DNA from 2 places in the Pseudomonas sp. PGPPP1 genome. Region 1 is predicted to be linked to the other one. Evidence: predicted binding sites of a transcription regulator. Region 1 holds the regulator's gene; the other holds the start of a gene.
The links. The regulator sigma-54, encoded in region 1, starts transcription at its own class of promoters, with help from an activator protein. The targets are predictions, from matches to a motif close to ANTGGCATNNANNTTGCTNT.
Positions count from the first base shown of each region.

Region 2: a site for sigma-54 is predicted at 3,970-3,989, ahead of flgB (flagellar basal body rod protein FlgB). Genes of this name have one in related genera too.

Region 1 is NZ_NKIG01000028.1:36,111-41,421, forward strand. It holds gene rapZ (RNase adapter RapZ) at 1-385, opposite strand, end outside; gene ptsN (PTS IIA-like nitrogen regulatory protein PtsN) at 388-852, opposite strand; gene hpf (ribosome hibernation-promoting factor, HPF/YfiA family) at 865-1,170, opposite strand; gene CFE47_RS24845 (RNA polymerase factor sigma-54) at 1,246-2,739, opposite strand; gene lptB (LPS export ABC transporter ATP-binding protein) at 2,925-3,650, opposite strand; gene lptA (lipopolysaccharide transport periplasmic protein LptA) at 3,650-4,183, opposite strand; gene lptC (LPS export ABC transporter periplasmic protein LptC) at 4,170-4,742, opposite strand; gene CFE47_RS24865 (KdsC family phosphatase) at 4,751-5,275, opposite strand; gene CFE47_RS24870 (KpsF/GutQ family sugar-phosphate isomerase) at 5,276-5,311, opposite strand, start outside.
Region 2 is NZ_NKIG01000036.1:36,361-41,671, forward strand. It holds gene CFE47_RS27540 (flagellar brake protein) at 1-41, opposite strand, end outside; gene CFE47_RS27545 (flagella synthesis protein FlgN) at 138-608, opposite strand; gene flgM (flagellar biosynthesis anti-sigma factor FlgM) at 657-980, opposite strand; gene flgA (flagellar basal body P-ring formation chaperone FlgA) at 1,121-1,885, opposite strand; gene CFE47_RS27560 (chemotaxis protein CheV) at 1,976-2,908, shown strand; gene cheR (protein-glutamate O-methyltransferase CheR) at 2,952-3,779, shown strand; gene flgB (flagellar basal body rod protein FlgB) at 4,032-4,439, shown strand; gene flgC (flagellar basal body rod protein FlgC) at 4,443-4,886, shown strand; gene flgD (flagellar hook assembly protein FlgD) at 4,903-5,311, shown strand, end outside.

The sequences.
Region 1 (5,311 bases):
CCAGCAGCTTGGTTTCATCTTCGATGGCTTCGGCCAGGGAGCGATGCGGGCTGCTGAGGGGGTGGCGTCGACGTGTTTCGGAGAAACGCTTGAGCAAGGTCTCTTCGTCGGCATCCAGGTACAACACATCACAATGAATATGCTTGGCCCTGACTTCCTCAAGCAATATCGGGAAACGTTCAAGATGGCTGGGCAGGTTGCGGGCATCGATCGAAACGGCGACCAGGGGCTGGGCCAGTTCAGTATGGATCAGCGCGCGTTCCGCCAGTTCAGGCAGCAGGCCAGCAGGCAGGTTGTCGATGCAATAGAAACCGTTGTCCTCGAGAACGTTGAGGGCGGTACTTTTACCCGAGCCGGAGCGGCCGCTGACGATGATCAAACGCATGATTACTGCCCGTTCTGTTCATCCAGGACAACCTGGTACAGCGCCTCATTGCTGCTGGCACTGCGCAGTTTGTCGCGTACTTCCTTGCGGTCGAGCATGCTGGCGATCTGCCGAAGCAGTTCCAGGTGCGCATCGGTGGCAGCCTGCGGGACCAGCAATACAAACAGCAGGTCTACCGGGGCGCCGTCGATGGCGTCGAAATCGATGGGTGCTTCCAGGTGCAGCAATGCGCTGACGGGTGTCTCGCAGCCTTTGAGGCGGCAGTGAGGAATGGCGATGCCGTTACCAAAACCGGTTGATCCAAGTTTTTCACGAGCAATCAGAGCGTCGAAGACATCTTGCATCTCCAGATCTGGCACTTCGCGCGCGATCAGGTTGGCAATTTGTTCGAGGGCTTTCTTTTTACTGCCGCCCGGCACGTTCACAAGGGAACGGCCGGGGGTCAGGATGGTTTCAAGTCGAATCATGGGTGGGGAGTGTTAGCGGCCTGTGCCCTGAAGAAGGCTCTGCTGCTTTTCCTTATGCTTTTTAAGTTGGCGGTCAAGCTTGTCAGTCAAGGCATCGATCGATGCATACATGTCTTCATGCTCGGCATTGGCGACTACTTCGCCACCGGGAATCTGTAGGGTCGCTTCGATTTTCTGCTGAAGTTTGTCGACCTTCATGATCACTTGCACATTGGTGATCTTGTCAAAATGACCCTCAAGCCTTTTCAGCTTCTGCTCGACGTAGTCGCGCAGTGGAGGGGTGACTTCTACATGGTGTCCACTGATGTTGACTTGCATACAGCTTCTCCTTCGTTGCCAGTGCATAAAGCGGCAGGCCGGGGTGCCTGCCACTGGAACGCTATGGCCCGCCCGTCACATCAAACGCTTGCGCTCGCTGGAAGGCGCGATCCCAAGGGATTCGCGGTACTTGGCGACGGTTCGACGGGCGACCTGAATGCCTTGTGCCTCCAGTAAACCAGCGATCTTGCTGTCACTCAACGGCTTTTTCTGATTTTCCGCGGCAACCAGTTTTTTGATGATCGCGCGGATCGCCGTGGACGAGCATTCGCCGCCTTCGGAGGTGCTGACATGGCTGGAGAAAAAGTATTTCAGTTCATATATCCCTCGTGGGGTGTGCATGAACTTTTGCGTGGTTACCCGGGAAATCGTCGATTCGTGCATACCCACCGCCTCGGCGATGTCATGCAGAACCAAGGGTTTCATTGCTTCATCGCCATATTCCAGGAAGCCGCGTTGGTGCTCGACGATCTGGGTGGCGACTTTCATCAGGGTTTCGTTACGGCTCTGCAGGCTCTTGATGAACCAGCGGGCTTCCTGCAACTGGTTGCGCATGAAGGTGTTGTCGGCGCTGGTGTCGGCGCGACGCACAAATCCGGCGTATTGCGGATTGACCCGTAGGCGTGGCACCGACTCCTGGTTCAGTTCTACCAGCCAGCGCTCGTTGTCCTTGCGTACGATGACGTCGGGGACGACGTATTCGGCTTCGCTGGACTCGATCTGCGAGCCCGGGCGTGGGTTCAGGCTTTGTACCAGCTCGATGACCTGGCGCAGGTCGTCTTCCTTGAGCTTCATGCGACGCATCAACTGGCTGTAGTCGCGGCTGCCCAGCAGGTCGATGTAGTCGGTGACCAAGCGCAGAGCTTCGCTGAGCCACGGCGTCTTGGCTGGCAGTTGGCGCAATTGCAGCAGCAGGCATTCACTAAGGGTGCGAGCGCCAATGCCGGCCGGCTCGAATTGCTGGATGCGGTGCAGGACGGCTTCGATTTCGTCCAGCTCAATGTCCAGTTCCGGGTCGAACGCCTCAAGAATCTCTTCAAGGGTCTCGTCCAGGTAGCCCTGGTTGTTGATGCAATCGATGAGGGTTACAGCGATCAGCCGATCGGTGTCCGACATCGGCGCAAGGTTCAGTTGCCACAGCAGATGGCTCTGCAGGCTCTCGCCAGCGGAGGTGCGGGTGGTGAAGTCCCACTCGTCATCGTCGTTGCTGGGCAGGCTGCTGGCGCTGGTCTGGTAGACGTCTTCCCAGGCGGTGTCGACCGGAAGCTCGTTGGGAATGCGTTCGTTCCATTCGCCTTCCTCTAGGTTGTCCACCGTAGGGGCGGTTTCCTGATAGGAAGGTTCCTGCACGTCGGAATTGGGTTTTTGCTCGATGTTGTCGGCCAGCGGGTCTGCATTATCGAAGTCGTCGCCTTCTTCCTGGCGTTCGAGCATCGGATTGGACTCCAAGGCCTCCTGGATTTCCTGTTGCAGGTCCAGGGTCGACAATTGAAGCAGGCGGATGGCCTGTTGCAGCTGCGGTGTCATCGTCAGCTGCTGGCCCATTCTCAGGACTAGCGATGGTTTCATGGCAGGGGCTTAACACCTTATTCGCCGGCGCAATGCGCCATCCACGACAGGGCGCGTGAGCGCCAAACATAAGCAAATTATATGCCTGATATCGGGGGCTTTGCCTAGAGCGCGGTAACAATAAAAATCCGGAGGTTTTCATTGACTCCCGCGCGCCTTGGCGAGCGGCCGTGACACCACGGTGTTTACAGGCGGAACTCGTGACCCAGGTACACTTCCTTGACCAGTTCGTTGGCCAGGATGGTGGCGGAGTCACCTTCGGCGATCAGCTGGCCGTCGTTGACGATATAGGCGGTTTCGCAGATATCGAGGGTTTCACGCACGTTGTGGTCGGTGATCAGTACACCGATGCCCTTGGCCTTGAGGTGATGGATGATCTGCTTGATGTCGCCGACCGAAATGGGGTCGACGCCGGCAAACGGTTCGTCCAGCAGGATGAACTTGGGCGCAGTGGCCAGGGCCCGGGCGATTTCCACGCGACGGCGCTCACCACCGGACAGGCTCATGCCGAGGTTGTCGCGGATGTGGTTGATGTGGAATTCCTGCAGCAGGCTTTCCAGCTCTTTGCGGCGGCCGTCACGGTCGAGTTCCTTGCGGGTCTCGAGGATCGCCATGATGTTGTCGGCAACCGATAGTTTGCGGAAGATCGACGCTTCTTGGGGAAGATAGCCGATACCCGCACGAGCACGACCGTGCATCGGCTGGTGGCTGACGTCCAGGTCGTCGATCAATACACGACCCTGGTCGGCCTGGACCAGGCCGACGATCATGTAGAAGCAAGTGGTCTTGCCGGCGCCGTTAGGGCCGAGCAAGCCGACGATCTGGCCGCTGTCGATCGACAGGCTGACGTCGCGCACGACCTGACGGCTTTTATAGGCCTTGGCCAGATGCTGGGCTTTCAGGGTTGCCATTACTCGGCCTTCTTCTTCGGCTGGATAACCATGTCGATACGTGGGCGTGGTGCTGTCACCTTGCTGCCATTGGCACGGCCGGCGTTGGCGACCTGTTTCACGGTGTCATAGGTGATTTTTTCACCTTCCGTGGAGTTGCCATCGGGGCTGAGGACCTTGGCTTGGTCGATCAGGACAATGCGGTTTTGCTGGGCGTGATACTGGATGGTCTTGCCGTAGCCCTTCATTGGCGCTGTATCGGTAGCCGCCTGCTTTTGCTCGAAGTAAGCCAGGTTGCCCACCGAGGTCACCACGTCGATGTCGCCGGACTGCGTGCGAGTCAGCGTAACCGTGTTACCGGTGATCTTCATCGAGCCCTGGGTGATGATCACGCCGCCTGTGTAAGTGGCAACGCCTTGCTTGTCGTCCAGTTGCGCATCGTCAGCGGAGATGTGGATCGGCTGCTGGCTATCGTTCGGCAGAGCCCAGGCGCTCACGCTTCCCAGTGCTGCGCCCAGACCGAGCAAAATAGGGAGAGTTTTAACGAGCCTCATACTGTCCTCTTACGTTCGATAGCAGGTGTATCCTGCTTTCTTTCAAATACGCTTTCATTCCTTTGCCAGTCGATACACCGCCAGCGCCGTCGATTCTAACGTCTTGCTCGGTCTGCGCATATTGCTTCTGCGGGAATACGGTCATGCGACTGCTGGTAATCACGGTGTCGCGATTCTTGTCGTCGGTGCGCGCAACGCGCACGGAGTCGATCAGTTCGACCTCGGTGCCGTCCGGGTTGACCTCGCCACGCTTGCTGGTGACGTGCCACGGGAACTCGGTGCCACGGTAGATGTTCATGTCCGGGTTGGTCAGTAGAGTGACTTCGGTAGCCTTCAGGTGTTCAACCTTGTCCGAGGTCATTTCGTACTGCACCTTGCCGTCGGGCAGGAACTGCACGCTTTTGGCGTTGATCGCGTAATAGTCGATAGCGCCCTCATCAACCTGTGCGGCCGGTTGGTCGAGGAAGCGCTCCGGGCTGATATTCCAGTAGCCCACCGCCAGGAACAGCGCGGCAATGACCCCGAATAACAGGAAGTTGCGAATCTTTTTGCTCAGCATAAAACGCTCTATAGGTAGGCGGCGTGGGCCGCTTCAAGGCTGCCTTGGGCGCGCAGGATCAGTTCGCAGAACTCGCGGGCTGCACCTTCGCCGCCACGGGCGGTGGTGATGCCATGGGCGTGCTCGCGAACAAACGACGCCGCATTGGCGACGGCCATGCCCAGTCCTACTCGACGAATCACCGGCAAGTCGGGCAGGTCATCGCCCAAGTAGGCGACCTGCTCATAGCTTAGGTTGAGTTGGCCAAGAAGCTCGTCCAGAACCACCAGTTTATCCTCGCGGCCCTGATACAGGTGAGGAATCCCCAGGTTTTGTGCGCGACGTTCCACAACGGGGGTTTTTCTGCCGCTGATAATCGCCGTTTGCACGCCCGCCGCCATCAGCATCTTGATGCCCTGGCCATCGAGGGTGTTGAAGGTCTTGAATTCACTGCCGTCTTCCAGGAAGTACAGGCGGCCATCGGTCAGTACGCCGTCGACGTCAAAGATTGCCAGTTTGATGTGCTTGCCGCGTTTTAGCAGATCGCCTGTCATTTACATCACTCCCGCACGCAGCAAGTCGTGCATGTT
Region 2 (5,311 bases), on a different contig from region 1:
GGTGGCTGCGGTGCATCTTCCGCATTAAGGGCGTTGAACACGGTTCTTCCATCTCCAGACAAAATACAACTACACGCAAGAGCCAGCATTTTGCCAGCATGTAACACGCCTTGGATAGGCCGCGCTGTAAACGGGTGTCAGGCTTGGCTGCGGGTGCTTGGTTTGACCAGGCGTGAGGTGGAGCCTTGGGCGTTATACAGCGCCGGAGGCTCTCCGCCGTGAAGTATACGCAACTGGTTGGCGGTCGTAGCTTGCTGAATCTGGATCGACTGACCGTTGAGCAGGTTGGCTTCCTGGCACTGGGCGAGCAAAAGGTTGAGTTCTTTGCTCTGTGCCAGCAATTGATCGCCGACCGAGGAGTGACTGGCCAATTGCGCCAGACCGTCGTGGTCTGCCGGCAGGCCGAGGCTGATGAGGATCTGGCTGCGTTTTTTGCCGTGCTGTTCAAGCAGGACAATCAGCGACTGCTTGCGCGCCAGAATGTCTTCCAGCAGAGGCATGTCACGGCCGTAAAGCGCCAAGGATTCTTCCTTGAGCAGCTCAAGCAAGTGTTGGGTCGGCGCTAGATCATCAATGATCAGTTGAAGCAGATTTTCGTCGTGATGCATGGCTGGCCTTGGGGTTTAAGCGTCCAAAAGCCCGGCGCAGGCCTTTGCCTAGCGCTCGGCTTCGAAATTAAGCAGCTTGCTGGCTACACGGTTGCTGTCGACTTTATAGCTGCCATCAGCGATAGCCTGTTTCAACTCGGCCACGCGGGCTTTATTGACAACCGGTTGATCGCGCAGCGAGTCAGTGACCTTCTGCAACTGTTGAGCCTCATTGCTCAGGTGTACGGATTCCCCGCTCTGGCTGGCGCTGGCCTGTTCTGCCTTGACGGGCAGGGCCTGTGGCTTGGCCTCTACGCTGTCCTTGGCACCCGTGGTGCGCGTACTGCCGGGCAAAGCCTGGGAATTATTTAAACGGCTGAAATCGATGACCATGATAAAAAACCTCTGGGTATTTGGACGCTTGCCATGTTTTCGGCCATACCCGGACAAACTTTAGGCTCGATTGACAATAAACTGCACAGGCCGACATCCAGTCGACAGTGTAGGAAAAGCTGGCGCCCGATACCAGTAGTCTATAAAGCCACCTCGACTTGGCCAGGTGCTGTCACCCGTGCCTTGATCACGCGATTGGAATTAAGGTTCTTCACGCGGATCTGCTCACTCATGCCGCCGTTGGACAGCGCTTCCCCCGGCATTTTCACGTTCAGCGCGCCGCTGCTGGCGGAAATCACCACTTGATCACCCTTGCGAATGACTTCGGCCTGCTCCAGATGCACCAGCGTGATGACTTGGTCGGTGACCACTGGTCGGGTCAATTTTTGCCCGACAGCCTGGTCCAGTGACGTCAAATAGCCCTGGTTGATCATGCTGATGTCTCGCTCACGCAGCACAACATCGTCGAAACCGATGATGCCGGTGCGTTTCAGCGGACGAGCCACAACCACTACATCGCGAAACAGCTTCACCTGCGCCGGCACAAACACGGTCCAGGGGGACGCGCCCTCGCAGCGTACTTTCACCGTCACGCGGCCGATGGGTTGGGCGGGGCTTTCCAGGGACGCTGTCAATTCCTTGTCGCACATTGGCATGCGCAGGCGTGGGTCCAACTGGCTGACCTGGATTTCATAACGCCCAGGCGTCTGGGTGGTCGCCAGATAATCTTCTACAGTGAACTCAAGAAAGCCCTGAGTGACGCCGATAAGTAGATCAGGCAAGGTGACGTTGTCTGCGCGGGCCGTGGTGCCGAGGCTCAACGCGAGCAACGCCAGCGGTGCGCAGAGCAATCTACGGTACCGTGGTAATTGAAGGCGTCGGGAAACTGTCGTTTTAATATCCATAGCCAACAAATAGCAAAGCTCGTGCCGTTTAGTGTTGGGGGCGCGCTGTCCTCTAGGTATGGCTCAAGGTTTTAGCGTAGGAGTAAAGGCATGGCAGGTGTAATGGATTCAGTAAACCAGCGCACACAGCTGGTAGGGCAGAATCGCCTGGAGTTGTTGCTTTTTCGCCTGGACGGCAAGCAGTTATATGGCATCAACGTGTTCAAGGTGCGGGAGGTGCTGCAATGCCCCAAGCTGACGATCATGCCCAAATCCAGCCCGGTGGTGTGCGGCGTGGCCAATATCCGCGGTGCGACCATTCCGATTCTTGATCTGGCGCTGGCCACTGGCTCGCCCGCGTTGCAGGATCGCCAGAATCCCTTCGTGATCATCACTGAATACAACACCAAGACCCAGGGTTTCCTGGTGCGCTCGGTGGAACGTATCGTCAACATGAACTGGGAAGAAATTCATCCACCACCCAAGGGCACTGGCCGCGACCACTACCTCACGGCGGTGACGCGCGTTGATAACCAATTGGTGGAAATCATCGATGTGGAGAAGATCCTCGCCGAAGTCGCTCCCACCTCGGAATCGATTTCCGTGGGCGTGGTGGATGCCGAGACCGCACACAAGGCGATCTCCCTGCGCGTGCTGACGGTGGATGACTCGTCGGTGGCCCGCAAGCAGGTAACCCGTTGCCTGCAAACGGTCGGCGTCGAGGTTGTAGCCCTCAACGATGGTCGCCAGGCGTTGGATTACCTGCGCAAGTTGGCGGACGACGGCAAAAAGCCGGAAGAAGAGTTCTTGATGATGATCTCCGACATCGAAATGCCGGAAATGGACGGTTACACGCTCACGGCCGAGATACGTAACGATCCACGCATGCAAAAATTGCATATCATCCTGCATACTTCGTTGTCGGGTGTATTCAACCAGGCGATGGTCAAGAAGGTCGGTGCCGATGACTTTTTGGCCAAATTCCGGCCGGATGACCTGGCAGCCCGGGTAGTCGACCGGATCAAGGCAGCAGATCACGGCTAGGGGGATTTCCCCTGGCGGTCACACGATTTAAGAGGCGGTATCATTGTCTACGGGTAATTTGGATTTCGAACAATTCCGGGTCTTCCTGGAAAAAGCCTGTGGCATATTGCTCGGTGAAAACAAGCAGTACCTGGTATCCAGCCGTCTCAACAAGCTGATGGAACAGCAGGGCATCAAGTCGTTGGGCGAATTGGTCCAGCGTATCCAGGGCCAGCCGCGCAGCGGGCTCAAGGAAATGGTGGTGGATGCCATGACCACCAACGAAACCCTGTGGTTTCGCGATACCTATCCCTTTGAAGTGCTAAAGAGCAAGGTGCTGCCGGAAGCCATCAAGGCCAGCCCGGGCCAGCGCCTGCGCATCTGGTCGGCGGCCTGTTCTTCGGGGCAGGAACCGTACTCGATCTCGATGTCCATCGATGAGTTCGAACGGACCAACATGGGGCAGTTGAAGGCTGGCGCGCAAATCGTTGCCACCGACTTGTCCGGCACCATGCTTACCAACTGCAAGACCGGCGAGTACGACAGCTTGGCGCTGGGCCGAGGTCTGTCCCAAGAGCGTCTGCAACGTTACTTCGATCCGAAAGGGGCCGGGCGTTGGGCGGTCAAGGCGCCGATCAAGAGTCGCGTGGAGTTCCGTTCGTTCAACCTGCTCGACAGCTATGCCAGCCTGGGCAAGTTCGACATGGTGTTCTGCCGCAACGTGCTGATCTATTTCTCGGCCGAGGTGAAAAAAGACATCCTGTTGCGCATCCACGGCACTCTCAAGCGTGGTGGCTATTTGTTCCTCGGCGCTTCTGAAGCGCTGAACGGTCTGCCGGATCATTACCAGATGGTGCAGTGCAGCCCTGGGATCATCTATCAGGCTAAGTAAGTCGAGTTCACTCGGTCAAAAAATGTGGGAGCTGGCAAACCAGCTCCCACATTTTTTTTGCGGCAATCCTTCCTCGGGCGGCAATCCCCCATTGCCGCTTTACTGGCGCCACGCGGAAACACGTTGCCGCTTTTCTGGCATTGCCGCCGGCAATCGCCCCTCAAGCCCTTTAAATTCGGGCCCTCCATAAACTGGCACACACCTTGCTATAACCCTGTTAATGAAAAGCAGGTCAGCCTAAAGGTTTCCGCCATGAGCATCAGCTTCGATAAAGCGCTCGGTATCCACGAACAAGCCCTGGGCTTCCGCGCCCAGCGTGCCGAAGTCCTGGCCAACAACATTGCCAACGCCGACACCCCGAACTACAAGGCTCGGGACTTGGACTTCTCCGCCGTGCTCGCCGCACAGCAGGACAAGACCAAGAACGGCACCTTCGCCTTGAACATGACCAACAGCCGTCATATCGAAGCGCAAGGCCTGAGCAATGGTGACGAGTCGTTGCTGTACCGCACGCCGATGCAGCCGTCGATCGACCAGAACACCGTCGACGCCCAGTTGGAGCAATCGGCCTACGCCGAGAACTCGGTGAACTTCCAGGCCAGCTTCACCCTGCTCAACAGCAAATTCAAAGGGCTGATGTCAGCCCTGCGTGGAGAGTAAGCCATGTCCCTGTCCAGTGTTTTCAATATTGCCGGTAGTGGCATGAGCGCTCAGACCACCCGTCTGAACACCGTCGCCAGTAACATCGCCAACGCCGAAACCGTGTCTTCGAGCATTGACCAGACTTACCGCGCTCGTCATCCCGTGTTCGCCACCATGTTCCAGGCTGGCCAGAACGGCGGCAGCGATTCACTGTTCCAGGACCAGGGTAATGCCGGTTCCGGTGTGCAGGTGCTTGGCGTGGTCGAAGACCAGAGCAACCTCGAAGCCCGTTACGAGCCCAACCATCCCGCCGCGAACGAAAAGGGTTATGTCTACTACCCCAACGTCAACGTGGTCGAGGAAATGGCCGACATGATTTCCGCCAGCCGTTCGTTCCAGACCAACGCGGAAATGATGAACACCGCCAAAACCATGATGCAGAAGGTCCTGACCCTGGGTCAGTGATAAGGGGCACCGAATAATGGCCATTGTTGATACCTCATCAACCAACACCGCGGTCCAGGACCTTTTCAACAGCAAGGTCAAGACTGCGACCGACAACGTCGCTAGCGCTTCCAGTGCCGCCACGGGTAACCAGTCGCTGGGCAAGGACGCGTTTCTGCAACTGCTGGTGACTCAGCTGAAAAACCAGAACCCGCTGTCGCCTCAAGACAACGGTGCATTCGTGGCCCAGTTGGCGCAGTTCAGCAGCCTGGAAGGCATCAACACCCTGAACGACTCGGTGAATGCGATTTCCAGCAACTTCAGCTCGTCGCAAGCGCTGCAGGCTTCGTCGTTGGTGGGTCGTTCGATCATCACCCAGACCGACAAGGCCCTGGTGGATACCAGCAAGAGCATGACCGGGTCGGTGGCGGTGACGTCGGCAGTCG